Regions from separate parts of the Streptomyces sp. NPDC012827 genome, predicted to be linked through region 4. Evidence: riboswitches for the same ligand, from Rfam matches in the RefSeq annotation. Region 4 holds a riboswitch; each other region holds the start of a gene.
What was found. A riboswitch is a leader RNA that binds a small molecule or an ion and turns the genes downstream of it on or off. The one in region 4 is predicted to bind cyclic di-AMP.
Positions count from the first base shown of each region.

Region 1 (7,035 bases), on a different contig from region 4:
GGATACGGGCTGTGTCAGCCCTTGTGCCGGTGCCTCAGTTCGCCGGGCGGAACCGCGGGAACGCGCTGCGGCCGGCGTAGACCGCGGCGTCGTCCAGGATCTCCTCGATGCGCAGGAGCTGGTTGTACTTGGCGACGCGCTCGGAGCGGGCCGGGGCACCGGTCTTGATCTGGCCGCAGTTGGTGGCGACGGCCAGGTCGGCGATGGTGACGTCCTCGGTCTCGCCGGAGCGGTGGGACATCATGCACTTGAAGCCGTTGCGCTGGGCCAGCTCGACGGCGTCCAGGGTCTCGGTCAGCGAGCCGATCTGGTTGACCTTGACGAGCAGCGCGTTGGCGGCGCCCTCCTCGATGCCGCGGGCGAGGCGCTCCGGGTTGGTGACGAAGAGGTCGTCGCCGACCAGCTGGACGCGGGAGCCCAGCTTCTCGGTGATGGTCTTCCAGCCGTCCCAGTCGTCCTCGAACAGCGGGTCCTCGATGGAGACCAGCGGGTACGCGTCGACGAGCTCCGCGTAGTAGTCGGTCATCTCGGCGGCGGAGCGGGCCTTGCCCTCGAACTCGTAGGAGCCGTCCTTGTAGAACTCGGAGGCGGCGACGTCGAGCGCGAGCGCGATGTCCTTGCCGGGCGTGTAGCCGGCCTGCTTGATGGCCTCGAGGATGAGGTCGAGGGCCTCGCGGTTGGAGCCCAGGTTCGGGGCGAAGCCGCCCTCGTCGCCGAGGCCGGTGGAGAGGCCCTTGGTCTTCAGGACGGACTTGAGGGTGTGGTAGACCTCGGTGCCCCAGCGGAGGGCCTCGGAGAAGGACTCCGCGCCGATCGGGGCGATCATGAACTCCTGGATGTCCACGTTCGAGTCGGCGTGCGACCCGCCGTTCAGGATGTTCATCATCGGAACGGGCAGCAGGTGCGCGTTCGGGCCGCCCAGGTAGCGGAAGAGGGGGAGGTCGCTGGCCTCGGAGGCGGCGTGCGCGACGGCGAGGGAGACGCCGAGGATGGCGTTGGCGCCGAGCGAGGACTTGTCGGGGGTGGCGTCCAGGTCGAACATGGCCTGGTCGATCAGGCGCTGCTCGGTGGCGTCGTAGCCGACGAGCTCCGGGCCGATCTGCTCGATGACGGCCAGGACGGCCTTCTCGACGCCCTTGCCGAGGTAGCGGTTCTGGTCGCCGTCACGGAGCTCGAGGGCCTCGAACGCACCGGTGGAGGCACCGGACGGGACGGCAGCACGGCCGGTGCTGCCGTCGTCGAGGCCGACCTCGACCTCGACCGTGGGGTTGCCTCGGGAGTCCAGGATTTCCCGGGCTACGACGACGTCGATGGACGGCACGAGCATCTCCTTCTGGGATGTGACGCTAGGTGTGACGCATACGGCGCAAGGCTCGTTCGCCTTGCGACAAGAGCCTAACCGGCCCGGGGGCTCCGGCCCGCCGGGCGCCCGCCCCGTGGGACGAAAAAGGACCCGGGGGCATGCATCCCGGGACGAACCGCCCGCGGGTACTCATGGGTAACAGACGGAACCCCGGTCCGGCGTGCACGGGGGGCACGCCGGACCGGGGTGGTCACCGCGGGAGGTTCGTCAGGGCCGCGAGGCTCACTTCAGGTGGAGCTGCTGGCCCGGGTAGATGAGGTCGGCGTCCTCGACGACGTCCTGGTTGAGGTCGTAGAGGGTGGCCCAGCCGCCCTTGACGCCGTGCGCCTGGGCGATGGTGGCGAGGGTGTCACCGGCCGCGACCTTGTACTCGCCGTCACCCTTCTTGACCTTCTTGCCGGTCGGGGTGGTGACGGTCTTGCGGCGCTCCTGCGGAGCGGCCTGGGCGGTGACGCTCTTGGAGGTCTCGCGGGCGGTCGCCTTCGGAGCCGTGCGCTTGGTGCTGCGCGTGGTCGGCTGCTCGGAGCGGCGCTCGGGCGAGGTGGTGGTGCCGGTCGGCTTCTGGGTCTCGGTGGTGCCGCCGCTGTAGGTGGCGCGGGAGAGGCCGACGCCGCAGCTCGGCCAGGCGCCCTTGCCCTGGCCCGCGAGGACCTTCTCGGCGATGGCGATCTGCTGCGACTTCGAGGCCAGGTTGGCGGTGGAGGCGTAGGCGGTGCCGCCGTACGCGGCCCACGTGGAGGCCGAGAACTGCAGGCCGCCGTAGTAGCCGTTGCCCGTGTTGATGGACCAGTTGCCGCCGGACTCGCACTGGGCGACGCGGTCCCACTCGGAGGCGGTGGCGGCCGAGGCGGTGCCCGTGGCCATCAGCGGGGCGGCGACGGCGGCACCGGTGACGCCGACGAGCGTGACGACCTGGGTGGCCTTGGAGGGACGGCGGTGTTTGCCCTTGCCGGAAAACAGCATGGAGATTCTCCTCACCGACGCCTGCGAGGTGAGCTGTCGGGTTCGGGCCGAAGAGTTGCCCGGCCGCGTGTCCTAGCACGCGGCTTCACCCCAAGCCGAACGTCGGTCGTCCTTCTCGACGACCGGGGCCGGCACTTACCTTGGGTCCCCCGCTCCTGCCTACGGCGCTTACGCGACGACTGTTCCCATCGGCCGGCGGCAGGACTCGGCGTTCTCGGTCGACGGGGCCCGCGGTGGCGAGCGATGACGACCGTAGCCACACTCCTGCCGGAAGTTCAAAGGGGCGCATTGCGGAAATAACGCCCCTACCGTCCTTCCGGCGGAGGGTGTTTGCGCAGGTGAGAGGTCACGGAATCAAATCTTCCGCACAAGCCGCGCCAGTTGGGGCGAAGAGATCCATGTCTCACTTGAGCAGAACCGGACATTACCTCTCGAACTACCCGGCCGACGGCGCCGAACCGATCGTCAGATCAAGGCTCTGACCAGGCAGGATGAGGTCCGGATCGGTGCCCACCGTCCGCCGGTTGGCGTCATAGAGGGCGGTCCAGCCTCCGGGGAGTTGCCGCTCCTGCGCGATGACGGTCAGGTTGTCCCCGGGGCGCACCGTGTAGGCGTCCGAAGTGTCCTGACTGTCCGTTGCGTCCACTCCGGTCGGCGACGCATCGACGACCGGAGCCTTTGCCGGAGTTTCAGACTTCTTGTCCGTCGGTGCGGCATGACGACCTGCTTCGGCAGAAGTGTCCGTCTTGCCGGTTTCCTCCGGGGCGGCGTCACCCCGGTGCTTGCCGGTGCCGGGCGCGCTCGACGGAGCGTCACCTTCCGCCGTACGGGGCTTTTCGGGCGTTCCGGAGGTTCCGGGCGTGTCGGAGGTGCCGGGAGCCGTCGGCGCGCTCGGTGCGGCCGGGTGGGTGGAGGCACCCGGCGCGGCCGGGTGGGTGGAGGCGTCCGGGGCGGCGGTCGTCCCGGCCGCTCCCGGCGTCCGGGAGGCCGTGGGGGCGTCCGGGGCCGAGGAGGCCGCGGGAGCGCCGGAGGCCCGCGGTACGGGCACCGAGGAGGCCGGGGAGGACGGAGAGACCTGCGCGGCGGGCGAGGCGGGCGAGGCGGTCGGCGTGCCGGCCGTGCGGTTCGACTCCGGGGCGGGGCCCGTCTCCTCGGGCAGCGTGACGGCCGGCCCCGGGTTCACGCCCGGCGCCTTCCCGTCGTTGCCCAGCCCGGCGATCGGGGCGCAGGTGGCCCAGTCGGTCGCGCCCGAGGCGAGCGCCTTCTCGGCCACCACGATCTGCTGGGCGCGGCTGGCCAGGTCGGCGCTGGGGGCGTAGGCGAGCCCGCCGTGCCGCTCCCAGCTCTCCTGGGTGAACTGGAGCCCGCCGTACATCCCGTTGCCGAAGTTGGCACTCCACTGGCCGCCCGACTCGCACTCGGCCACCCGGTCCCAGGTGGCCGCGTCGGCGGCGGAGGCGGATCCGGTGGCGAGCAGCGGCAGCGCCATGGCGGATCCGGTCACGCCCGCCGCGACGACGAGAGCGGGGGCCTGACGGGGTCGACGGTGTCGTCCGTTCCCGGAGCGCATACGTACGCCTTTCGCGTGACGGCTGAAGACTGCCGCGAAACGTAGCGGCATTCGAACGTCCGTCACAAGTCGGTCGCCCCGCGATCACGTGAAGATCACACTTCTGACGAACCCTCAGCCGGAGCCACCCGTACGGAAGGGGTGAATTCCACCGGAAGCGTGCGCAAACCGCGCATGATGAGCCCGCCGCGCCACCGCAGTTCGGCCGGGTCGGCGGCGAGCCGCAGGTCCGGCAGCCGGGTCAGCAGGGCGGCCAGGGCCACCTGTCCCTCCAGGCGCGCGAGCGGCGCGCCGACGCAGTAGTGGATGCCGTGCCCGTACCCCAGGTGCTGGTTGTCCCGCCGCGCCAGGTCCAGGGTGTCCGGCTCCGTGAACCGTGCCGGGTCCCGGTCGGCGGCGGCCAGGACCACCAGGACCGGGTCGCCCGCCGGGATCGCCTGCCCGCCGATGCTCAGGTCCCGGGTCGCGTACCGCCAGGTCGCCAGCTCCACCGGCCCGTCGAACCGCAGCAGCTCCTCGACCCCCGTCTCCAGGAGTCCGGTCTCACCGGCCGCCAGGGAGGCCTGGAGCCGCTCGCGCTGCTCCGGGTGCCGCAGCAGCTGGTAGGTGCCGTTGCCGATGAGGTTGATGGTGGTTTCGAAACCGGCGAAAAGCAGGACGAAACACATGGCCGTGGCCTCGGCCTCGGTGAGGTGGTCGCCGTGGTCGCCGGCCCGGATGAGGCCGGAGATCAGGTCGTCGCCGAGGTCCTGCCGCTTGCGGTGGATCAGCTCGGCGAGGTAGCCCCGGATCTTCTTCACCGACCGGGCGACGCCGCCGCGCGGCCCGCCGCCGTGCCGGATCATCATCCCCGCCCAGTCCCGGAGGTCGTCCTGGTCCTCGGCGGGCACGCCCAGCAGGTCGCAGATGGCGTAGATGGGCAGGGGGAAGGCGAAGTCGTGGATGAGGTCCGCCTCCCCCTTCTCCGCGAAGCCGTCGATGAGCCGGTCGGTCAGCTCCCGCACGCGCGGGGCGAACTCCGCGACCCTGCGCGGGGTGAAGGCCTTGGAGACGAGCCGGCGCAGCCGGGTGTGGTCGGGCGGGTCGATGTTGAGCAGGTGCGTCATCAGCCCCGCGCTGCGCTCGCCCGGAATGCCGGTCTTGCCCGGTTCGGCGTGGTGGACGGGGTTCTTGGAGAGCCGCTGGTCGGCGAGGGCCTGCCGGGCGTCCGCGTACCGGGTGACGAGCCAGGCCTCGACCCCGCTGGGCAGCCGAGTCCGGTGAACGGGGGCGTGCTCCCGCAGCCAGGCGTAGGCCGGATACGGGTCGGTGGCGAACTCCCAGGTGAAGAGGGCGGGCGCCGGGGGCGGGACCTGGGGCGGTACGGCGGAGGGCTCGGGGGGCGGTACGGGGGTGCTGCTCACCCCCCGACCGTACCGCCCGCCCCGTCCGGCCTCCGGGGGCCCCGACCGTCCCCCGTCCCCTCCGGCCCCCGGGTCCCCGACCTGACGTATGAAGATCGCGCGGACCCCCGGTGAGGGCGGGTGGCCTAGATTCCCCCCGTGGATGCCCAGTTGCTCAGGAGCACGTTCGCGGTCGTCGAGAGACGGGCCGAACACGCCGTCGCCTTCTTCTACGCGCATCTCTTCCGCCACAACCCGGGCGTACGCGAGCTGTTCCCCGCCGACATGCGGCCCCAGCGGGACCGTCTCTTCGCCGCCCTCACCCACGTGGTGACCCACCTGGAGGACCCCCGGCTCACCTCCTACCTGACGCACCTCGGCCGGGACCACCGGAAGTTCCTGGCCTCTCCCCCGCTGTACGCCGCCGTCGGCACGAGCCTGCTCGCCGCCTTCGCGCAGACCGCCGGGGCGGCCTGGACGGTGGAGGCGGAGAAGGCCTGGAGCGAGGCGTACGGGCGGGTCGCCGAGCTGATGCTCCGGGGCGCGGAGGAGGCCGCCGGGGCCGGGGAGCCCGCCTGGTGGGACGCGGACGTGGTGCGTCACGCGCGGTACGGCGAGGATCTGGCCGTCCTCACGCTCCGGCCCCGCCGGCCCTTCCCGTACCGCCCGGGCCAGTACGTGAGCGTCAGCTCGCTGCGCGCCCCGCGCGTCTGGCGGACGTACTCGCTCGGCAACGCGCCCCGCCCGGACGGGACGGTGGAGCTGCACGTGAGCCGGGTGCCCGGCGGGGTGATGAGCACGGTGCTGGTGGAGGAGACGGGGCCGGGGGAGGTTCTGCGGCTGAGCGCGCCCGGCGGCGCGCTGGCGGCGGACGGGCCCGCGGACGCCCTGCACACCTATATATGCGCGGGTACGGGCTGGGCGCCGGTGAAGGCGCTCCTGGAGGAGGCGGCCGGGCGCGGGCCGGACCTGGAGGGGCGGCTGTTCGTGGTGGGGCGCGCGAAGGAGTACCTGTACGGGCGGGGGGACGCGGAGCGGCTGGGCGCGCGCCTGCCGGGGCTGAGCGTCACGTTCATCACGGCGGCGCCCGGCCGTCCCCGGGAGCAGGCGACCGAGCGGCTGCTGACGGCGCTGCGGTCGTGCGTCCGGTGGCCGGAGCACGAGGTGCGGCTGGCCGGGCCGCCGGGTTTCCTGACGGAGGTCGCCGGCACGCTTCAGGAGCTGGGGGCGGACCCGGCCCGGATCCGGCACGACACGCTGCCGCCGGTGGGCCGGTTCGCCGCCCGTCCGGCCACGCGCGCGGAGTGGCTGCTGGCCCGCCCGCCGCTCCCCTGGCTCGACCCGGCGGCCCGCGCCCCGCGCGCACCCTGAGCCGGGCCTGGTCGCTGTCCTACAGCCCTTCCGCGGCGCGGATCGCGTCGCGGTAGGCGCGGGCGGCCGCGCGCAGGGCCGCCTCCGGGTCCACGCCCTCGGCCTCGGCGCGGGCGGCGAGGTGGAGGAGTTCGTACCCGATGCCCTCCCCGGCCGGCGGGGGCACGTCGAGGCCGGCGGTACGGACGCGGCCGGCGAGCTTCGCGGCGAGCGCCAGGCCGGGCTGTCCGAGCGGCACCCCGTCGGTGACGGAGTCCCGCTGCTTCTCGACCGCCTTGGTGCGCAGCCAGTGCGCCTTGACGTCCTCGGGGGTCTCGGCGGTGGCGTCCCCGAAGACGTGCGGGTGCCGGTGGACGAGCTTCTCGACGATCGTTCCGGCGACGTCG
Region 1 covers NZ_JBIBBY010000012.1:250,246-257,280, reverse strand. The annotation lists gene eno (phosphopyruvate hydratase) at 35-1,321, opposite strand; gene ACFY60_RS25895 (transglycosylase family protein) at 1,586-2,326, opposite strand; cyclic di-AMP (ydaO/yuaA leader) riboswitch at 2,330-2,503, opposite strand; gene ACFY60_RS25890 (transglycosylase family protein) at 2,763-3,830, opposite strand; gene ACFY60_RS25885 (cytochrome P450) at 3,992-5,299, opposite strand; gene ACFY60_RS25880 (globin domain-containing protein) at 5,438-6,649, shown strand; gene ACFY60_RS25875 (nucleoside triphosphate pyrophosphohydrolase) at 6,669-7,035, opposite strand, start outside.
Region 1: linked by a shared signal. The riboswitch ahead of ACFY60_RS25895 (transglycosylase family protein) and the one ahead of ACFY60_RS03465 (M23 family metallopeptidase) in region 4 are both predicted to bind cyclic di-AMP.

Region 2 (7,035 bases), on a different contig from region 4:
GCAGGCATCCGCACCGCTCGGGCGGCCTGCCGTGCCGCACCGGCGAGTCGGTGGTGTCGGTGGACGGCGAGGGGACGGTGCGGCGCTGCCACTTCGTCAGGGCCGAGCTGGGCAATCTGTACGACGGTTCGTACCGTGCCGCGCTGCGGCCGCGTGTCTGTCCCCTCGCCGTCTGCGACTGCCACATCGGTTACGTCCACCTGGAGACGCTGCCGCTGTACGACGTGTTCGCGGGCGGGGTCCTGGAGCGGATCCCCACCGGTTTCCCCGCCCTCCCCCGGATTCCGGGGGCATGAAACCCGGCTACAGGGGCATGAGGTCGGGGCGCTTGGCCTCCACGTGGTCGCCCGAGCTCTCGCCGCGCAGCCGCCGCCCGATCCAGGGGACCAGGTACTGCTTGGCCCAGTGGATGTCGTCGCGGCGTACCTCGAGGGTGCCGCGCGGGGGCACCGGCGGCCACGGCTGGTCCGGGTCGGCGGGCACCGGCAGGCCGAGGACCTGGGCGGCGCGCAGGGCGACCCGGGTGTGGCCGTCGGGCGAGAGGTGCAGGCGGTCGCTGTCCCAGGCGCGCCGGTCCTGGACGGAGCGCAGCGACCACAGGTCGAGGACCGGGCAGCCGTAGCGGTCCGCGATGGCCCGGACGTGCGCGGTGTAGGTGGCGATCTTGCCGCGCAGGTGCCGGAGCACGGGCACGTCGCGGGTGTCGAAGCCGGTGGTCACCATGACCGTGCCGACGGAGGAGGTGAGGTCGGCGACGGCGCGCTCGAAGCGCGCGGCCACGTCGTCGGGGTCGGTGCCGGGGCGGATGATGTCGTTGCCGCCGGCGCAGAAGGTCACCAGGTCGGGGGCGAGTTCCTTCGCCCGCGGGACCTGTTCCGCGACGATCTGGTCGAGAAGGCGCCCCCGTACGGCCAGGTTGGCGTAGCGGAAGTCCTCGGGTTCCGGCAGCTGGTCGGCGAGGAGGACCGCGAACCGGTCCGCCCAGCCGATGTACGTCCCGCCGGGGCCGGGGTCTCCGACGCCCTCGGTGAAGCTGTCACCGATCGCCGCGTACGACCCGAATGCGTTCTTGTCTGTTGATCTCGAATCGTCTGCCACGGGAGCACATCCTTCCTTCCGGGATGTGACCTACGCGACCGTAAGGAGGGGTTGACGGCGGGTGACATATGCCACCGATAAAGATTTCCCCAAGACCGGAACAAACCGGTGGCCCGGCACAGGAGTGCCGGGCCACCGCGGAGCCTGATCGCGCGCGCTTCTCGAGCGCGGCGGGTCAGAGGGAGACGCCGTGCTGGCGGAGGTAGGCCAGCGGGTCGATGTCGGAGCCGTAGCTGGGCGAGGTCCGGATCTCGAAGTGCAGGTGCGGGCCGGTGGAGTTGCCGGTCGAGCCGGAGAGGCCGATCTGCTGGCCGCCGCTGACGGACTGGCCGGCGGAGACGGCCAGGGAGGAGAGGTGGGCGTACTGCGAGTAGTTGCCGTCGGCGTGCTGGATGACGACCTCGTTGCCGTAGGCACCGCTCCACCCGGCGGAGACGACCGTACCGGCGCCGACGGCGCGGACGGTGGTGCCGGAGGAGGCGATGAAGTCGGCACCGGTGTGGTAGCCGGAGGACCACATGGAGCCGGAGGCGCGGTACGGGGTGGAGACGCCACCGGCGACCGGGGCGACCCAGCCGGAGGAGGCCGTGGAGCTGCCGGTGGACGGCGCCGCGGTGGAGGTGGTGGCCGGGGCGGAGGCGCGCTCGCTGCTCCGGGAGGCGCGGGACTGCTCCTTCTTCGGGGCGGCCTTGCGCTCGGTCTTCGGGGCGGCCTTGCGCTCCGCCTTGGGAGCGGCCTTCGGCGCGGCGGCGTTCTCGCCGTTCAGCGTCAGCTTCATCCCGGGCAGGATCAGGGACGGGTCCTCGCCGACGACCTGGCGGTTGTCCGCGTACAGCTCCTGCCAGCCGCCCTCGACACCCTGCTCGGTGGCGATCTTGGACAGGTAGTCGCCGCTGACGACGGAGTACGTCCTCGGCGCGGCCTTCTTCGCGGCGGGCGCGGCCTGGGCGGTCTGCGCCACCTGCGCGGCGGCCACGGCGTGGGTCTGGACGGCGGCGGCCGGGGCGGCCTGCTCGGCGGCGTGGGCGCCGGTCGCGCCCAGGAGCGGAAGCGCGACGACGGCGCCTCCGGTGCCGGCGGCGACGAAACCGCGGGTGAGGGAATTGATCTTCGGTCGGCGGTGCTTACCCTTCGCGGGCATGGCGAATTCCTCTCCGGCGCCTGCGAGGTGAGCTGTCGGGTTCGGACTGGAGATGTCCGGCCGCGTGTCCACGCGACTTCACCCCGAGCCGTCCTGCGTCGCGGGACCGGCGTACTTCCTGGGTCCCCCGCTCCTGCCACGCGAGTGGGCTGGGTATGAATTCCGGTCGGTGGCAGGATTCGGCGGTCCGACCGGAGTGACGGTGACGCTAGACGAGGGGGGTCGGCGGGAACAAGCCGTTCTTTTTCCACGGCATTCACCTCCGGCGTTCTCCGCCGGAATTCCGGTCACCCTCCGTGGACCACGGACCCTCGATCCCCCTTTCGCACAGGGCAATTGCTCCGGGCGGGCGGCCACGATGCGTCACCTCTATGACCCTGCTCACGCACGACAACCCATCTCGCCTGCAACCGGCGCGAGTTACCCGCAATGCCTCAATTCGGACAGATCCCTCATTCCTGTCCGAGGGGGTGCGTCAGGCGGGGTCCTCCCTGGATGATTGCGCCAGAAACCCCACGCGTGTCGGCCACCGAACGCCTACTTCCAGGAGCATCCGTGACGCAGCAGCTGCCGCAGATCCCGCCCACCGCGGCGGACGAGCCCCGGCTCACCGGGGTCCGCAACTTCCGGGACGTGGGCGGCCTGCCGACGGCCGACGGGCGCGCCGTGCGCCCCGGTCGCCTCTTCCGCAGCGGCCACCTCGCCCACGCGACCGAGGAGGACGCCGTCTTCCTCGCCTCACTGGGCCTGCACACGGTCTTCGACTTCCGCAACGAGGCCGACCGGCGGGTGGAGGGCCCGGACGTCGAGCTGCCCGGCGTGCGGAACGTGAACATACCCCTGAACGACCCGGCCGACGGCAAGGAGTTCTGGAAGCTCGTCCGGGGCGGGGACCTCGCGCAGCTCCGGGAGATCCTGGGCGACGGCAAGGCCGCCGCCCGGATGTCCGATTCGTACCGGAAGATGATTGTCGAGCGGACGGCGGAGCACAGCAGGATCCTGCATTCCATGGCCGAGGAGAGCGTTCCGGCACTGATGCACTGCGCGGCGGGCAAGGACCGCGCCGGGCTGTCGATCGCGATCACCCTGCTCGCCCTCGGCGTCGAGCGGGAGGCCATCGAGGCGGACTACGCGTTGTCGAACGACCCGCACCGCCGCTACAAGGTGCGCCGCAGCTCCACCGCCCCGGACGCGATGTCGCCGGAGGTGATGGAGCTGCTGAGCCCGCTGTTCGACGCGCGGGTGGAGTACCTGCGGGCGGCGTTCGAGACGATCGACGCGACCTGGGGCTCGACGGAGGCCTATCTCACCCAGGGCCTGGGGCTGTCCGCCCGGACCCGCGAGCTGCTGCGGGAACGCCTGCTCACGGAGGCGTGACCCGACCGGCCCCGGCACGCCGCGCTCACTGGTTCCGGCCGCCGAACAGGAACAGCAGGTAGAGGAAGCCGGCGAAGAGGTGCCCCGCGATCAGATAGGCGAAGAGGCGGAGCACCAGCCCCTTGGGGAACTTACCGCCGCCGCGTTCCTCGCCGGTCACCGGTGCGGACTTGTCGGACATATCGGTCCTTTCCTGAGGAATCGTCACAGGTTCCTCGTCAGGGTCGGGTCGTCGCCGGTCGTCGCGGAGTCGCCCGCGCGGGCCGGCGGGGGGCGTCAGCGGAGGTGCGGACTTCCGTCGCCGAGGCAGAGTTCGGCGACGGGACTCTGCATCAGGGTGTGGACGAAGAGCAGCTCGGCGCCGGATCGGGTGGCGGCGCCGATGCGGTGCGGGGTCAGCGAGTCGAAGTGCGCGCTGTCACCCGGATCGAGGACGTGCACGGTCTCGCCGAGCGCGAGCCGCACCCGCCCCTCCAGGACGTGGATCCACTCCTCCCCCGGGTGGACCCGCACGATGTCGGCCCGGGTGGCGTGGGGGACGTGGACCCGCAGGGCCTGGAGGGCGCGCCCGGCGCCGCCCGCCTGGCGGTAGATCCAGCCGTCCGCCTCGACCGGCTCGGAGCGTCCGGCCCGGACGACGGGGTCGTGCTCGGGCGGCGCCTCGCCGAGGAGGGCCGAGACCGTCGTACCGTAGGTACGGGCCAGGGCGAGGAGCATCGGCAGCGAGGGCTGCCGGTTCCCCGTCTCCAGGCGCGAGAGGTGGGCCGGGGAGAGCCCGGCACGCTGCGCCGCGGCCTCCAGGGTGAGCCCGCGGCGGCGGCGCAGGGCCCGCAGCTGGGGGGCGACGTCGGGGACGGCGCCGGGCGGGGCGGGGTCCGGGGAGTCTCCCCCGGGGGCGTGGTCCATGCGTCCATTGCGCCAGGATCGTGCCTCCGAGGCAACTTTCTTGCCCCGGAGGCAAAATCCATGCCGCCGCCGCTCAGCGCTGGGCGACCGCCTGCTGTACGAGTGTCCTCCCGAAGTCCCACATCAGCCCGCCGCCCCCGTGGGCCTCGTCCATGACCGCCGTGAACGCCGTGACGAAGCGGTCCACGTCGGCCTCGTCGACGACCAGCGGCGGGATCAGTTTGATCACCTCCAGGTGGTCGCCGGAGACCTGGGTGAGGATCCGGTGCCGCTGGAGCAGCGGGACGACCACCATCTGGGCGAAGAGTCCCTTGCGGGCCGCCTGGAGCATCGCCCAGCGCCCCCGCAGCCCCAGCGAGGTGGGCCGGCCGAACTCGATGCCGATCATCAGTCCGCGGCCGCGGACCTCGTGGAGGAGCTCGTACCGCGGGACGAGCTCCCTGAGCCGCCCGAGGAGCAGGTCCCCGATCCGCCGGACGTGGGCGATCGTGCCCTCGCTCTCCATCACCGAGAGGACCGCGAGCCCGGCGGCCATGGCCTGGGCGTTGGAGCCGAAGCTCGCCGAGTGGACCAGGACCCGGTCCATGGAGGAGTAGACCTTCTTGAAGATCCAGTCCTTGCCGAGGGTGGCCCCCACCGGCACGTAGCCGCCGGAGAGCGCCTTGGCGACGCAGACCAGATCGGGTTCGACACCCTCCTCGTGCTGGTGGGCGTAGAAGTCCCCGGTCCTGCCGAGGCCGGTCTGCACCTCGTCGGCGATGAGCAGGGCCCCGTGCCGGCGCAGCAGCTCTTGGGCGGCGCGCAGGAAGCCGGGGGGCGCCTCGTGGACGCCCTTGCCCTGGATGGGCTCGACCACGAAGGCGGCCACGTCGCCGGAGCGCAGCTCGCGCTCCAGGCCGTCGAGGTCGCCGAGGGCGATCGCGGTGTCCGGCAGGAGCGGCGCGAACCCCTCGCGGAACCCCTTCTCGCCGTTGACGGAGAGCGCGCCGGTGGTCAGACCGTGGAAGGCGTGGTCGCAGTAGAGGATCCTGGGGCGGCCGGTGGCGTACCGGGCGAACTTGAGCGCGGTCTCCACGGCCTCGGTGCCGCTGTTGCCGAAGAAGACCCGGTCGAGGTACGGGCTGTGGGAGAGCAGCCGCTCGGCGAGCAGCCCCGGCAGGGGCGGGCAGTCGAAGCGGGTGAGGTCGGCCAGGCCCGCGTCGAGGACGTCGTGGAGGGCCTTGCGGACGACCGGGTGGTGGCGTCCGAGGCCCATCACGCCGAAGCCGGCGAGCATGTCGAGGTGGTCGTTGCCGTCGGCGTCCCAGAAGTGGGCGCCCTCGGCGCGCTCGTAGACCTTGTCGAAGCCGATCGTCCGGAGCATCCGGGGCAGCTGCGGGTTGAGGTGCCGGGCGTGCAGCTCGTACCGCTCGCCCCCGCGCTCCGCGAGCAGCGCCCGCAGGTCGAAGTCGCCGCTCATGCCGCCCGCCTCACACGCCGCTTCGCGGGACGGACTCGCGGACCGCGCGCAGCGACTCCTTGAGCGATCCCATGGTGGCGAGCACGGCGGTGGGCTCGTAGCCGCAGTGCGCCATGCAGTTGGCGCAGCGCGGGTCCTTGCCCCGGCCGTACTTGTCCCAGTCGGTCTCCTCGACGAGTTCGCGGTACGTGGGGACGTAGCCGTCGCTCATCAGGTAGCAGGGGCGCTGCCAGCCGAAGAGGGAGTAGTTCGGGATGGCCCAGGCGGTGCAGGGGAAGTCCGCCTTGCCCTCCAGGAAGTCCAGGAAGAGGGGCGAGTGGTTGAGGCGCCAGCGGCGGCGGTTGCCGCCGGCGAAGGCCTTGCGGAAGAGTTCGCGCGTCTGCTCGACGCCGAGGAAGTGCTCCTGGTCGGGCGCCTTCTCGTAGGCGTAGGCGGGCGAGATCATCATTTCGTCGACCTTGAGGTCGTCGTTGAGGAAATTGAGCACCTCGACGATCGTCTGCGGGGTGTCGGTGTTGAAGAAGGTGGAATTCGTGGTGACCCGGAAACCTCGCCGCTTGGCCTCCTTGATCGCCGCGACCGCCTCGTCGAACACGCCTTCCTTGGCGACGGATTCGTCGTGCCGCTCGCGCAGCCCGTCGATGTGCACGGCGAACGCGAAATAGGGCGAGGGCCGGAAGTTCTCCAGTTTCTTGCGGAGCAGGAGCGCGTTCGTGCAGAGGAAGACATATTTCCGGCGGGCCACCAACTGGCGCACGATCTCGTCGATCTGCGGATGCATCAGCGGCTCGCCGCCGGCGATGGACACCATCGGGGCCCCGGACTCCAGGACCGCGCCGACCGCCTGGGCGACCGGCATGCGCTGCTTGAGGACACCGGCGGGGTGCTGGATCTTGCCGCAGCCCTCGCACTTGAGGTTGCAGGCGTACAGCGGCTCCAGTTCGACGATGAGGGGGAACTTGTCGCGTTTGCGGAGCTTCTGCTGGAAGAGATAGGTCGCGACCCGGACGGACTGTCGGAGCGGCATGGCCATAACTCGCTCACCTCCTGGGGA
Region 2 covers NZ_JBIBBY010000011.1:263,457-270,491, reverse strand. The annotation lists gene ACFY60_RS24555 (STM4011 family radical SAM protein) at 1-296, shown strand, start outside; gene ACFY60_RS24550 (SGNH/GDSL hydrolase family protein) at 304-1,098, opposite strand; gene ACFY60_RS24545 (peptidoglycan DD-metalloendopeptidase family protein) at 1,274-2,239, opposite strand; cyclic di-AMP (ydaO/yuaA leader) riboswitch at 2,244-2,400, opposite strand; gene ACFY60_RS24540 (tyrosine-protein phosphatase) at 2,795-3,616, shown strand; gene ACFY60_RS24535 (DUF6126 family protein) at 3,642-3,797, opposite strand; gene ACFY60_RS24530 (helix-turn-helix domain-containing protein) at 3,893-4,522, opposite strand; gene ACFY60_RS24525 (aspartate aminotransferase family protein) at 4,596-5,981, opposite strand; gene hpnH (adenosyl-hopene transferase HpnH) at 5,992-7,014, opposite strand; gene ACFY60_RS24515 (1-hydroxy-2-methyl-2-butenyl 4-diphosphate reductase) at 7,022-7,035, opposite strand, start outside.
Region 2: linked by a shared signal. The riboswitch ahead of ACFY60_RS24545 (peptidoglycan DD-metalloendopeptidase family protein) and the one ahead of ACFY60_RS03465 (M23 family metallopeptidase) in region 4 are both predicted to bind cyclic di-AMP.

Region 3 (7,035 bases), on a different contig from region 4:
GATGCCGGCCAGGCCGACGATCCGGCCGCCGGTCGGCAGGTCCGGGCCGGGCACGTACCGCATCAGGGTCTCGAGGTCCGCGTTCGGGTGGCGGATCAGATGGCGGGCCGCCGCGACGACCTCCCCGAGGTTGTGCGGCGGCATGTTCGTCGCCATGCCGACGGCGATGCCGGAGGCGCCGTTGACCAGCAGGTTCGGGTAGGCGGCGGGGAGCGCGACCGGTTCGCGCTCCTGTCCGTCGTAGTTCGGCGCGAAGTCGACCGTGTCCTCTTCGATCGACTCGGTCATCAGGAGCGCGGCCGGAGCCATCCGCGACTCCGTGTACCGCATCGCGGCCGGCGGGTCGTCGTTGCCCAGGGAACCGAAGTTGCCGTGGCCGTCGACGAGCGGGAGCCGCATGGAGAAGGGCTGTGCCATGCGGACCATCGCGTCGTAGATCGAGGCGTCGCCGTGCGGGTGCAGCTTGCCCATGACCTCGCCGACGACGCGCGCGCACTTGACGAAGCCGCGGTCCGGACGGAGCCCCATCTCGTTCATCTGGTAGACGATGCGCCGCTGGACGGGCTTCATGCCGTCGCGGGCGTCGGGCAGCGCGCGCGAGTAGATCACCGAGTACGCGTACTCGAGGAAGGAGCCCTGCATCTCGTCGACGACGTCGATGTCGAGGATCCTCTCCTCGTACGCGTCGTCCGGCGGCGGTGTCTTCGTGCTGCGGCGGGCCATCGCGGCTGCGGCTCCTTCACCAACAAGGTGGATTGCTTCACCAACAAGGTTGTTCTGACGCGGACCATTGTGGACCGTGCCACCGACAACGCGGACCGCGACCCGGACGAGGGACATGGCGGGAGGCCGGGAACTTCGCCAGGTGTCGGCGCGCTTGCATACAGTGGCAGGACTTTTCCACATCGCGATCGAAGGGACGTACATGCCCATGGGTCACACGGCCACGGCCGAGGCCGGCTCCGGCGGCCTGACAGCGACCGAGCACCGGCTGGCGAACGGCCTGCGCGTGGTGCTCTCCGAGGACCACCTGACCCCGGTCGCCGCGGTCTGCCTCTGGTACGACGTCGGCTCGCGTCACGAGGTGCCGGGCCGCACCGGCCTCGCCCACCTCTTCGAGCACCTGATGTTCCAGGGGTCGAAGCAGGTCCACGGCAACGGTCACTTCGAGCTGGTGCAGGGGGCGGGCGGTTCGCTCAACGGCACGACCAGCTTCGAGCGCACCAACTACTTCGAGACCATGCCCGCGCACCAGCTGGAGCTGGCGCTCTGGCTGGAGGCCGACCGCATGGGCTCGCTGCTCGCGGCCCTCGACGAGGAGTCGATGGAGAACCAGCGGGACGTCGTGAAGAACGAGCGCCGCCAGCGGTACGACAACGTGCCCTACGGCACCGCCTTCGAGAAGCTGACGGCACTGGCCTACCCGGAGGGCCACCCGTACCACCACACCCCGATCGGCTCGATGGCCGACCTGGACGCGGCCACCCTGGAGGACGCGCGGAACTTCTTCCGCACGTACTACGCGCCGAACAACGCGGTGCTGTCGGTGGTCGGCGACATCGACCCGGAGCGGACCCTCGCCTGGATCGAGAAGTACTTCGGCTCCATCCCGTCCCACGACGGGAAACTGCCGCCGCGCGACGGCTCGCTGCCCGACATCATCGGTGAGCAGCTTCGGGAAGTCGTCGTCGAGGACGTCCCCGCGCGCGCGATGATGGCCGCCTACCGGCTGCCGCACGACGGCACGCGCGCGTGCGACGCGGCCGACCTGGCCCTGACCGTCCTCGGCGGCGGTGAGTCCTCCCGCCTCCACAACCGGCTGGTCCGCCGCGACCGTACGGCCGTCGCCGCCGGCTTCGGCCTGCTGCGGCTCGCCGGGGCACCCTCGCTCGGCTGGCTGGACGTCAAGATCTCCGGCGGCGTCGAGGTGCCGCGCGTCGAGGCCGCCGTCGACGAGGAGCTCGCCCGCTTCGCCGCCGAGGGGCCGACGCCCGAGGAGATGGAGCGCGCCCAGGCCCAGCTGGAGCGCGAGTGGCTCGACCGGCTCGGCACGGTCGCCGGCCGCGCCGACGAACTGTGCCGGTACGCCGTCCTGTTCGGCGACCCGCAGCTCGCCCTCACCGCGGTGGACCGGGTGCTGTCCGTCACCGCCGAGGAGGTGCGGGAGGCCGCGGCGGCGCGGCTGCGCCCCGACAACCGCGCGGTGCTCGTCTACGAGCCGCTGAGCACCGAGGAGAACGACGGCGACGAGGAAGAGGGAGCCGACCAGTGAGCGACGCTGCCGTGTCTTTGACCAGCATGGAATTCCACCCGCGGCCGACGGCCGGCACGGCGAAGCCGTGGGCCTTCCCGGCACCGGAGCGGGGCACGCTCTCCAACGGCCTGACCGTCCTGCGCTGCCACCGCCCCGGACAGCAGGTCGTCGCCGTGGAGGTCTTCCTGGCGGCCCCGCTGGACGCGGAGCCCGCCGGGCTCGACGGCGTGGCGACCATCATGGCCCGCGCCCTCTCCGAGGGCACCGCCGAGCACACCGCGGAGGAGTTCGCGGCGGAGCTGGAGCGGTGCGGCGCGACTCTCGACGCGCACGCGGACCACCCGGGCGTACGGGTCTCCCTGGAGGTTCCCGTCTCCCGGCTGCCCAAGGCGCTCGGCCTGCTCGCGGAGGCCCTGATCGCCCCGGCGTTCCTGGAGTCGGAGATCGAGCGCCTGGTGCGCAACCGCCTCGACGAGATCCCGCACGAGACCGCCAACCCGTCCCGCCGGGCGGCCAAGCAGCTCTCCAAGGAACTCTTCCCGGCCGACTCGCGCGTCTCCCGGCCGCGCCAGGGCACGGAGGAGACCGTCGCCGCGATCGACGCCGCCGCCGTCCGCGCCTTCTTCGAGGCGTACGTCCGGCCCTCCACGGCCACCGCCGTGGTCGTCGGCGACCTGACCGACGTCGACCTCGACAAGGTGCTCGCCGAGACCCTGGGCGCCTGGACCGGTGAGCCGGCCGAGCCGCGCCCGATGCCGCCGATCACCGCCGACGACAGGGGACGGGTCGTCATCGTGGACCGCCCCGGCGCCGTCCAGACGCAGCTGCTCATCGGCCGGATCGGCCCGGACCGTCACGCCGGCGTGTGGCCGGCCCAGGTCCTCGGCACGTACTGCCTCGGCGGCACGCTCACCTCCCGCCTGGACCGCGTCCTGCGCGAGGAGAAGGGCTACACCTACGGCGTGCGGGCCTTCGGGCAGGTGCTCCGTTCCGACGCCGCGGGCAACGGCGCCTCGATGCTCGCCATCAGCGGCTCCGTCGACACCCCCAACACCGGCCCGGCACTTGACGACCTGTGGAAGGTGCTGCGGACGCTCGCCGCGGAGGGGCTCACCGACGCCGAGCGTGAGACGGCCGTGCAGAACCTGGTGGGGGTGGCGCCGCTCAAGTACGAGACGGCCGCCTCCGTCGCCGGCACGCTGGCCGACCAGGTCGAGCAGCACCTGCCGGACGACTACCAGGCGCAGTTGTACGCGCGGCTCGCCGAGACCGGCACGGTCGAGGCCACGGCCGCCGTCGTCAACGCCTTCCCCGTGGACCGGCTCGTCACCGTCCTGGTGGGCGACGCGGCACAGATCGAGGAGCCCGTACGCGCCCTCGGCATCGGTGACGTGACCGTCGTGACCGGCTGACGGCCGACCGGTCGACCGACCGCGAAACGGGCGGAGGACCCTGATGTCACAGGACGTCAGGGTCCTCCGCTTTGTCCGTATTGGGGGCAAGGGTGCGCGTCTGCCCTGTGGCATGTCTTACAAACAGCCGAGTCTGTTTGCCGATTGAAAGATCGTACGCATAGCGTCATGTGCGCTGTCCGCCCGTTGCACGCGCCGCACCCGCGGCATCGGACAGCGATCGCCGAGTCCCCGTCAGGCGCGAGCCTGGGGAGCCGGGGACCCGCACGCAGTCCCTGGGGTGAATCGGACGCCTTCGCCACGCGCGGAGGGGCCCGTAGGAGACCTTCCTGCTCCGAACCCGTCAGCTAACCCGGTAGGCGAGAAGGAAGGAAAGGACCGTCCTCTTGGCGTTCACCCGTGCCACCGGGAAGCATCGTGCTCCGAGCCGGATGGCGCGCCGCGGCGTGGGCATCGCCGGCGCGGCCACCCTCGCGACCTCCGGCGTCATCGGAACCCTCGCCTCGCCGGCGCTCGCCGCCGACACGGAGGAGCGCTCTCCCGAGGACACCGGCCTCACCCGCGTCATCACCGAGGACTCGCTCGCCGACCGCGTCAACGCGCAGGTCGCCGCCCAGGAGCAGGAAGCCTTCGAGACCGCCGCCAAGGAGAAGGCCCGCGCCGAGGCGAAGCGCAAGGCCGAGGCCCGCGCCCAGGAGATCCGCGAGGCCCGCGAGCGCGCCGCCCGCGAGGCCGAGCGCCGCCGCCTCGCCTCCTTCCAGCTCCCGGTCGCCGGCTCGTACGTCTCCACCGGGTACAAGACGGGTGGCTCCCTCTGGTCCTCCGGCAGCCACTCCGGTGTCGACTTCCACGCCGCCTACGGCAGCCGGGTCGTCTCCGTCGGGGCCGGCACGGTCGTCGAGGCCGGCTGGGGCGGCGCGTACGGCAACAACATCGTCATCCGGATGAACGACGGCACGTACACCCAGTACGGTCACCTCGCCTCCATCGAGGTCCACGTCGGCCAGACCGTCGAGCCCGGCGAGCAGATCGGCGTCTCCGGCTCGACCGGCAACTCCACCGGACCGCACCTCCACTTCGAGGCCCGCACCAGCGCCGAGTACGGCTCGGACATCAACCCGGTCGCGTACCTGCGCGCCCGTGGTGTCGCCCTCTGAGGCACCCGACCGAAAGCTCCACCCGCCCCGGCTCCCCGCGAGCCGGGGTTTTTCTTCGGCCAAAAGAATGCCCTGAAGGGGGCCCGGCCATCGGAATTTCCCGCCCCTTGCCCTAGAGTCGCGTGCAATGAATTCGCGGAAAGGCACGAGGGTGCCGAGCGCTGCGCGGAACAAAGCGGAGGTCGGACATGCGCATTCCCGCGCAATCGGTGTGCACGGCGATCCGGGACGACATCGTCTCGGGCGTTCTGGAGCCCGGCGGCCGGCTGACGGAGGAACAGCTCGCCGGCCGGTACGGCGTCTCGCGCGTCCCGGTCCGCGAGGCCCTGCGGACCCTGGAGTCCGAGGGCTTCGTCGTCAGCCGCCGTCACGCCGGCGCCCATGTCGCCGAGCCCACCGAGCAGGAGGCGGCCGATCTGCTCGACGTCCGGGCGCTGCTCGAACCGCTGGGCGCGGCCCGGGCGGCCCAGCGGCGCACCGAGGCCCATCTGAAGGTGCTGCGCGGCCTGGTCAGACTGGGGCAGGAGCGGGCCCGGCGGGGCCAGGGGGAGGACCTGCGCCCGCTCGGCGGCTGGTTCCACGAGACGCTCGCCCAGGCCTCCGGCTCACCCGCCCTCGCCGCCCTGCTCACCCAGCTGCGGCACAAGATCGCCTGGATGTACGTGGTGGAGCAGCCGGAGCGGCCCGTGGAGGCCTGGGCCGAGCACGGCGCGATCGTGGACGCGGTGGCGCGCGGGGACGCCGAGCGGGCCCGCGCGCTGACGGCGATGCACGCGGAACACTCGCTGCCGCTGCACCGGCTGAAAAGGCCGGCGCGGGGGCGTGTGAGGCTTCCGCAACATGCCGTCAACACGGCGAGTGCGCGGAATTAACACGCGTGCCCTACAAAGAGAAAAGAAAAAGCGGGGGTATTTTGTGCTGCTCGAAAAGCGGCACGGGTACGAAGTGAATTCGGTGCAGTCCGCCCCGCGGTGAAGGCGATGCGGGGACGGGCGCGCCTACGCGAAAGGGCCGGGGCGCCCATGAGCGGACCCCGGCCCTTTCGCGGCCACGTGCTGAGCGGCGGGCGGACCCGCGCCGGGCTCAGACGGTCTCGGGAAGCTCCTCGAGACCCTCGGCCACCAGCTTCGCGAGACGGTCCAGAGCGGCCTCGGCGCCCTCGGCGTCCGAAGCGAGCACGATCTCCTCGCCGCCCTGCGCGCCCAGGCCGAGCACCGCGAGCATGGACGCGGCGTTCACCGGGTTGCCGTCGGCCTTGGCGATCGTCACCGGAACGCCGGAGGCCATGGCGGCACGGACGAAGATGGACGCGGGGCGGGCGTGCAGGCCCTCGGCCCAGCCGACGTTGACGCGGCGCTCAGCCATGGTGTTGCCCTTCAAGTCTCAAGCGGGTTGTCTAGACCAGTGTCTCACGGGATGCGCGGTGCTCGCGCAGGGCCCGGCCCCGCGCGGGCCGCCGCCCGGCCCTCCCCACCTTGCACGGCACACCCCTGCCGCGCGACCGGTGCCACTGTCGTACCCCCGCCGTACGCTTGCCCCATGCAGAGCGCGTCGGAAGAGCCGGAAGCGGCGGCACGGCAGGCACCACCGGCAGCGCCGGAGCACGTCTACCCGGACCACTGGGAGGCGGACGTGGTCCTGCGCGACGGCGGGACCGCGCGCGTCAGGCCCATCACCGCCGCCGACGCCGACCGGCTGGTCAGCTTCTACGAGCAGGTCTCGGACGAGTCGAAGTACTACCGCTTCTTCGCGCCCTACCCCCGGCTCTCCGCCAAGGACGTGCACCGCTTCACCCACCACGACTTCGTGGACCGGGTGGGTCTCGCCGCGACCGTGGGCGGCGAGTTCATCGCCACCGTGCGCTACGACCGCATCAACGCCCAGGGACTGCCCGCCTCCGCTCCCGCCGACGAGGCCGAGGTCGCCTTCCTCGTCCAGGACGCGCACCAGGGGCGCGGGGTCGCCTCCGCCCTCCTCGAACACATCGCGGCCGTCGCGCGCGAGCGCGGCATCCGGCGCTTCGCCGCCGAGGTCCTGCCCGCCAACACCAAGATGATCAAGGTCTTCACGGACGCGGGCTACACCCAGAAGCGGAGTTTCGAGGACGGCTCCGTCCGCCTCCACCTCGACCTCGAACCCACCGATCGCTCCCTCGCGGTCCAGCGCGCCCGCGAGCAGCGCGCCGAGGCCCGCTCCGTGCAGCGGCTCCTCG
Region 3 covers NZ_JBIBBY010000009.1:110,120-117,154, forward strand. The annotation lists gene ACFY60_RS20685 (DNA topoisomerase (ATP-hydrolyzing) subunit A) at 1-723, opposite strand, end outside; gene ACFY60_RS20690 (M16 family metallopeptidase) at 926-2,272, shown strand; gene ACFY60_RS20695 (M16 family metallopeptidase) at 2,269-3,666, shown strand; cyclic di-AMP (ydaO/yuaA leader) riboswitch at 3,878-4,042, shown strand; gene ACFY60_RS20700 (M23 family metallopeptidase) at 4,053-4,823, shown strand; gene ACFY60_RS20705 (GntR family transcriptional regulator) at 5,012-5,695, shown strand; gene ACFY60_RS20710 (HPr family phosphocarrier protein) at 5,907-6,188, opposite strand; gene ACFY60_RS20715 (GNAT family N-acetyltransferase) at 6,363-7,035, shown strand, end outside.
Region 3: linked by a shared signal. The riboswitch ahead of ACFY60_RS20700 (M23 family metallopeptidase) and the one ahead of ACFY60_RS03465 (M23 family metallopeptidase) in region 4 are both predicted to bind cyclic di-AMP.

Region 4 (7,035 bases):
CACCTACCGGGGCTTCGCCGACGAGGGCGTCGACCTCGCGCAGGCCGCCCTCGAACGCAACCGGGGGCTCGCCACCGCCCGCACCATGTCCTTCTTCCGGCTCGTGGAGGCGCGCGCCCACGCCAAGGCCGGTGACGGCGCGGCCGCCGCCGCCGCGCTGTCCTCCGCCGAGGGCTGGCTGGAGCGCTCCCGGCGGGGCGACGCCGATCCGACGTGGCTCGGCTTCTACTCGTACGACCGGTTCTGCGCGGACGCCGCCGAGTGCTACCGGGACCTGCGGATGCCGCACGAGGTGCGCCGCTTCACCGCGCAGGCGCTGTCCCGGCCGACCGAGGAGTACGTACGCTCGCACGGGCTGCGGCTGGTGGTGTCGGCGGTGGCCGAGCTGGAGTCCGGCAACCTGGACGCGGCCTGCGCCGCCGGCACGCGCGCGGTGGAGGTGGCCGGGCGGATCTCGTCGGCCCGGACCACCGAGTACGTACGGGACCTGCTGCACCGCCTGGAGCCGTACGGGCACGAGCCGCGCGTGAGGGAGCTCAGGGAGCGCGCCCGGCCGCTGCTCGTCGCCCCGGCGTGACACGCGTCCCACCCCGTGGGCGTTTAGCGGCTTTGTCAGTGGGCCAGTGCACTATCGGGGTGGGAGGTGGCGCTGGTGTTTGACTGTGACGTGCTGGTGGTCGGCGGGGGGATCGTCGGTCTGTCGACGGCGTACGCCCTGACGCGCCGCGCCCCCGGCACGCGCGTCACGGTCCTGGAGAAGGAGCACGCCCCCGCGCGCCACCAGACGGGCCGCAACAGCGGGGTGATCCATAGCGGTCTCTCCTACCGTCCCGGCTCGCTGAAGGCGCGGTACGCGGTGCGGGGCGCGGCCGAGATGATCAAATTCTGCGCGGAGTGGGGCCTTCCGCACGAGGTGACGGGGAAGCTGGTCGTCGCCACCGCCCGCGAGGAGCTCCCCCGGCTGCACGCGCTCGTGCAGCGCGGCCGGGAGAACGGCATCCCGGTGCGGGAGCTGGGACCGGCGCAGATCACGGAGTACGAGCCACGGGTGCGCGGGATCGCCGCCATCCACGTCGGCACGACCGGCATCTGCGACTACCGGGCCGTCGCGGTCCGGCTCGCCGAGGCCTCCGGGGCGCGGATCCTGTACGGGGCACGGGCGGCCGCCGTCGACCGGCGCCCCTGGGGTGTGGCCGTGCGGACCACGGACGGGCGGATCGTCCGCGCCAGGGTCCTCGTGAACTGCGCGGGTCTCCACTGCGACGAGGTGGCCCGGCTCGCGGGCGACGACCCGGGCATGCGGATCGTCCCCTTCCGGGGGGAGTACTACGAGCTGGCCGACCCCACGCTGGTGCGCGGCCTCGTCTACCCGGTCCCCGACCCGGCCTTCCCCTTCCTCGGCGTGCACCTGACCCGGGGCATCGACGGCGGCGTCCACGTCGGGCCGAACGCGGTCCCGGCGCTCGCCCGGGAGGGGTACGGATGGTCCGTCGTCCGCCCCCGCGAACTGGTCGGCACGCTGGCCTGGCCGGGCTCCTGGGCGATCGCCCGGCAGCACTGGAGACACGGGGCCGGTGAGGTGCGGCGCTCCCTGTCGAAGCGGGCGTTCACCGAGGAGGTGCGGCGGATGCTGCCGGTCGTGGAGGAGTCGGATCTGCGGCCCGCCCCCGCGGGGGTACGGGCGCAGGCGGTGCTGCGGGACGGGACGCTGGTGGACGATTTCCTGATCCGGGAGGCACCCCGCACGGTCCACGTGCTCAACGCGCCCTCCCCGGCGGCGACCGCGGCCCTGCCGATCGGCCGCGACATCGCCGCCCGGGCCCTGGCGCACCTGTAGGGACCGCACCGCCGACGGCCCCGGCTCCCGGCCGTCCCCGGCTCCCGGCGGGTCGCCGTCCGTGCGGGGCTGCCCGGCGGCTCGGCGGCGTCGTGCCGGGCAGGCGGGGGCGCCGTAGGATTGGCGCATTGTGGGTGAGCAGCCAGAGAACGTCAGTCAGCAGAACATCGCACGCCGCGGCAGCCGGATGTTCGCGCCCGGAGAAGGGCCCTCGCCCGACCCCGCCGGCGCGCACTTCGAGCGGCGGATCCGGAGCTTCCAGCCCCGCCGCAGCCGGGTGACCGCCGGGCAGGCGGAGGCGATGCTGAGGCGGTGGCCCGACTGGGGTCTCGACATCGACGGCAAACGGGTCCTGGACCTCGGCGAGATGTTCGGCGGGCTGCCGGTCGTCCTGGAGATCGGCTTCGGGATGGGCGAGGCGACCGCGCAGATGGCCGCCGCCGACCCCGGCACCGGCATCCTCGCCGTCGACGTGCACACCCCCGGCCAGGGCAACCTGCTCGGCCTCGCCGACCGCAACGGGCTCACCAACGTCCGCGTGGCCAACGGCGACGCGATCATCCTGCTCCGCGAGATGCTCACCGAGGACTCCCTCGACGGCTGCCGCGTCTACTTCCCGGACCCCTGGCCCAAGAAGCGGCACCACAAGCGCCGCCTGATCCAGCCCGACTTCCTCACGCTGCTCGCGACCCGGCTCAGGCCCGGCGGGGTGCTGCACTGCGCCACCGACTGGGAGCCGTACGCCGAGCAGATGCTGGACGTCCTCTCCGCCCACCCGGACTTCGAGAACACCGTGCCCGACGGCGGTTACGCCCCCCGGCCGGCCTTCCGCCCGCTCACCCGCTTCGAGGGGCAGGGGCTGGACAAGGGCCACGTCGTCCACGACCTCCTCTTCGCCCGGAAGCGGCGGGACCGGGACGACCGGTAGCGACCCCCGGACGGTCAGGGCCCGTACGGCCGGGCCGGGACAGCCTGGCCCGTAACCCCGTCGCCGCTGTCGGCGGCCCTCGTTAGGGTCGTCGACGTGTCCCAGTCGCCCGCCGAAGCCCCCGCGTCCGAACACCCCGCCCACGGCGGAGCCGCCGCGCCCGTTCCGCACCGCGCCCCGGGGGACCCCGCCTTCCCGGTCGCCGCGGACCGCTCCCAGTGGCGCTACCGGCCGCGCCGCGCGTTCTGGCGCAGCCGGCTGGTCCGGGCCGTCGCCGTGATCACCGTGCTGGCGCTCTGCGCCCTGGTCATCCTGGCGCTGGTCCGCGAACAGACCGGCACCGAGGGCTTCCTGGTGGGCCTCGGCCTCGCCGTGCTCCCCGTACCGCTGCTCATGGCCGCCTTCCGCTGGCTCGACCGGGTGGAGCCGGGCCCGTGGAAGAACCTGCTGTTCGCCTTCGCCTGGGGCGCCTTCGCCGCCGCGCTCGTCGCGATCCTGGCCAACTCCTTCGCGGTCCGCTGGATCGCGACCGCCACCGCCGACCCGGACGCGGCGGACAACCTGGGCGCCACCGTCATCGCGCCGGTGGTGGAGGAGAGCGCGAAGGCCGCCGCGATCCTGCTCCTGTTCCTCTTCCGCAGACGCGACTTCGGCGGCCCCGTCGACGGGGTGGTGGCCGCCGGGTTCACCGCCACCGGCTTCGCCTTCACCGAGAACATCCTCTACCTGGGGAACGCCTTCGGCGAGGACCAGGAGTTCGGCACCTCAGGACTCGGGTCGGTCACCGCCGCGACCTTCTTCGTCCGGGTCGTCATGTCCCCCTTCGCCCACCCGCTGTTCACGGTCCTGACCGGCCTCGGCTTCGGTTTCGCCGCGCTCGCCCCCCGCGGCAGGCGGCTGCGGAAGGTACTGCTGCCGCTCGCCGGACTGCTCCTCGCCATGGGGGTCCACGCCCTCTGGAACGGCTCGGCCACCTTCGGCGGCCCGCTCGCCTTCTACGCCGTGTACGCGGTCTTCATGGTTCCGGCCTTCGGGCTGCTGACCTGGCTCGCCGTGTGGAGCCGGCAGCGCGAACTGCGCACGATCTCGCGGGTGCTCCCGGCGTACGCGGCGGCCGGCTGGCTCGCCCCCGCCGAACCTCCGGCACTCTCCTCCCTGCGCGCCCGCCAGGTGGCCCGCGCCTACGCCGCCCGCGCGTACGGGCCCGAGGCGGCGCGGGCGGTGGGCGAGTACGAGTCGTTCGCGACGACCCTCGCGTTCCTGCGGGACCGGGCCCGGCGCGGGGTGGCGGGCCCGGACTTCACGGCGCGGGAGCAGGAGCTGCTGCACCATCTGTGGCAGCGCCGCCCGGTCGCCTCCCCGGCGCTCACGTACGCGGCGCGGGCCACCGGGCTGGCGTGGGCGCCGCCGCAGTATCTGGACTACGGCGACTTCAATCCGTACCGGAGCTGATCACACGCCGGGGGACCGGCGCGCCTGATCCGGGAACACCGGCGGGCATGTTCCGGGATTTTCGAGGTAGACGGTCCCCGTGCTGCTGCTAGAGCGACAGACCCTTGGAGCGGAGCCACTGCGCCGGGTCGATGCCGTCGCCGCCGGGCGTGTGGACCTCCAGGTGGAGGTGGGGGCCGGTGACGTTGCCGGTGGCGCCGACGCGGCCGATGGTCTCGCCGGTGCCGACGGTCTGGCCCGCCGCGACGGTCATCGAGGAGAGGTGGCAGTACCAGATCTCGGTGCCGTCGGCGAGCTGCAGCACGATCCGGTAGCCGTAGGAGCCGGACCAGCCGGCCGAGGTGATGGTGCCGCCGTGCACGGCCTTGAGCGGGGTGCCGGTGGGCGCCGCGAAGTCGAGACCGGTGTGGTAGCCGGAGGACCACATGTTGCCGGACTGCATGTAGGTGGAGGTCAGGGTGTACGAGGAGAGGGGCATCGCGTAGTCGGCGGCGAGCTTCGCCAGGCGCTCCGCCTCGGCCTTCTCCGCCGCGATCCGCTCCGCCTCGGCCTTGGCCTCGGCCTCCGCCCTGGCCTTCGCCTCCGCTTCCGCCTTGGCCTTCGCCTCGGCCTCGGCGGCCGCCTTCTCGGCGGCGGCGCGGGCGTCGGCGGCGGCCCTCTCGGCGGCGGCGCGCTCCGCGGCCTCCCGCTCGGCGGCGTCGGCGGAGGTCTGCTGCTGCTCGGCCTGCTGGAGGATGCGCGCGCGCAGCGCCTCGCCCGCGTCGGCGGCTCCGGCCGTGGGCCCGGCCGTGCCGGTCGCGGCGCTCGCGGTGGCGGCCGCCGTGGTGCTCTCCTCGGAGAGCGTGGTGTACGCGGCGGCGGTGAGCGGGTTCGGGTTGGCGCGCTCGGCGCTGACCGGCTCGGGTGCCTCGTCGGGAAGCAGGTCGCCGACGCCGGGCAGGTCGTGGGCGTCCGGCAGACCGAGGTCCGGAAGGTCCGGGAGCGATATGGCGACCGGGGGCCTGTCCTGCGCGGTGGCGAGACCGCCCGCGCCGACGGCCGCGATGACGCCGACGCCGAGGACGGTGGAGGAACGGGCAAAGTTGGAGCGCTGCTTGACGACGCGGTGACGGCCGCCGGAGCGGCTCTCGGCGCGGAGGGTTCCCTCGGTCGGGTTCCACTCCCCGGCGGAGCCGGCGGCACCCGCGCCGCCGAAGGGATCGAACGAGGCCTCGGGTGCAGGGGTGTTGGACGCCACGGAGGCGCGCTCCTTTCCTTCCTTCTCGCCTACCGGGTTAGCTGACGGGTTCGGAGCAGGAAGGTCTCCTACGGGCGGTTTCGCACGAGGTGCGAGGGGCCCGATTCACCCCAAGTGGTGGTTCCCCGGTTCCCTTTCGGGATTCGGCGCGTGCGCACGGTGTCGCCTCTTGCGACGACTGGGACGACCGCGCTGCGTTATCGAACGTTAATAGAGACGAGGGTCCTATTCCAAGCCGTTCCCGGTGATCGTTCATTGAATTGGCAGGGAATCGCCCGAGTTGACCCCCTCTCAAAACGGAAGCCCCGTCCACACTAAAACTGACGGTAAGTCAATTGTTATCACTGGGAGACCTCTCGGTCACGGGTGGTGACGGCGCCCACCGCCGGGCGCCACCACCGGCATCGTCCGGCGCCGCTCCGGCTGTCCGGTCGCCGGCCGGCTCACCGCGAGGAGCGCCATGTCGTCCGTCGCCCCGCCGCCCGTGTGCCGCCGTACGTCGTCCACGAGCGCGTCGAGGAGTTCCTCCGGCCCCGGGAAGATCCGCCCGGCCAGCCGCTCCGCCGGATCGTAGAAGACGCCCTGCGCGTTCCGCGCCTCCGAGAGCCCGTCGGTGTAGAGGAGGAGGGTGGCGCCCGGCGGGTAGGCCCGCTCGTCGGCCCGGTCCGGCCAGGCCGCCAGCTCGCCCATGCCGAGCGGCAGGGCCGCCTGGCCCGGCTCCAGCGTCTCCAGGCCGCCGTTCGCCCGCAGCAGCAGCGGGGGCGGATGTCCCCGGTTCACGATCCGTACGACCCCGGCGCCCGGCGGCACCTCCGCCAGGACCGCCGTCGTGAATCCCTCGAAGGCGTCGAGCCCGTGCCGCCGGGTGCCCTCCCGGGCCAGGGCCCGTTCGAGTCGCTGCGCCACCCCCTCCAGGGTCCGTTCCTGCTCGGCGGCCTCCCGGAACGCGCCGATCACCACGGCCACGGCCTCGACCGCGTCCAGGCCCTTCCCCCGTACGTCCCCGACGATCAGCCGCACCCCGTGCGGGGTGTCCTGGACGGCGAAGAGGTCGCCGCCGATGAACGCGTCCGCCTGCGCCGCCTCGTACCGCGCCGCGCAGTGGAGCCCGCCGATCCGTTCGGCCGGCGTCGGCAGCACCGCCTTCTGCGCCGTCTCCGCGATGACGCGCGCGGAGGCGAGCCGCTCCCCGCTGATCCGGACGACCCGGTTGATCAGCAGGCCGAGCGCCGAGACGGTCATGACGGTGAGGGCCTCGGTGAGGGACGGGACCTCGGTGAGGGTGTCGTTGTAGGCGTGCAGACCGAGGCAGGCGAGGACGGCGGCGATGCCCGTGAGCAGGGTCGTCAGGGTGGAGAAGAACGGCGCGGCGATGAGCGGGGCAGCCGAGAACATCGGCGCGGCCGTGAACTGGGGCGGCGTCGACAGGTCGAAGACGGCACCGCCCGCGATGACCAGCGGGGGCAGCGCCCGGAGGAAGCGGCGCGCACCGCGGTACGGGCGGCGGGGCTCGTCGTCCCGCCGCCCGTCACCCGTCGCTCCCAGAGGGTGCCCCACCTGTGCTCTCCTGCCCGGTCGATA
Region 4 covers NZ_JBIBBY010000002.1:17,461-24,495, forward strand. The annotation lists gene ACFY60_RS03445 (MFS transporter) at 1-577, shown strand, start outside; gene lhgO (L-2-hydroxyglutarate oxidase) at 653-1,837, shown strand; gene trmB (tRNA (guanosine(46)-N7)-methyltransferase TrmB) at 2,025-2,765, shown strand; gene ACFY60_RS03460 (PrsW family intramembrane metalloprotease) at 2,862-4,217, shown strand; gene ACFY60_RS03465 (M23 family metallopeptidase) at 4,306-5,454, opposite strand; cyclic di-AMP (ydaO/yuaA leader) riboswitch at 5,466-5,613, opposite strand; gene ACFY60_RS03470 (PP2C family protein-serine/threonine phosphatase) at 5,815-7,011, opposite strand.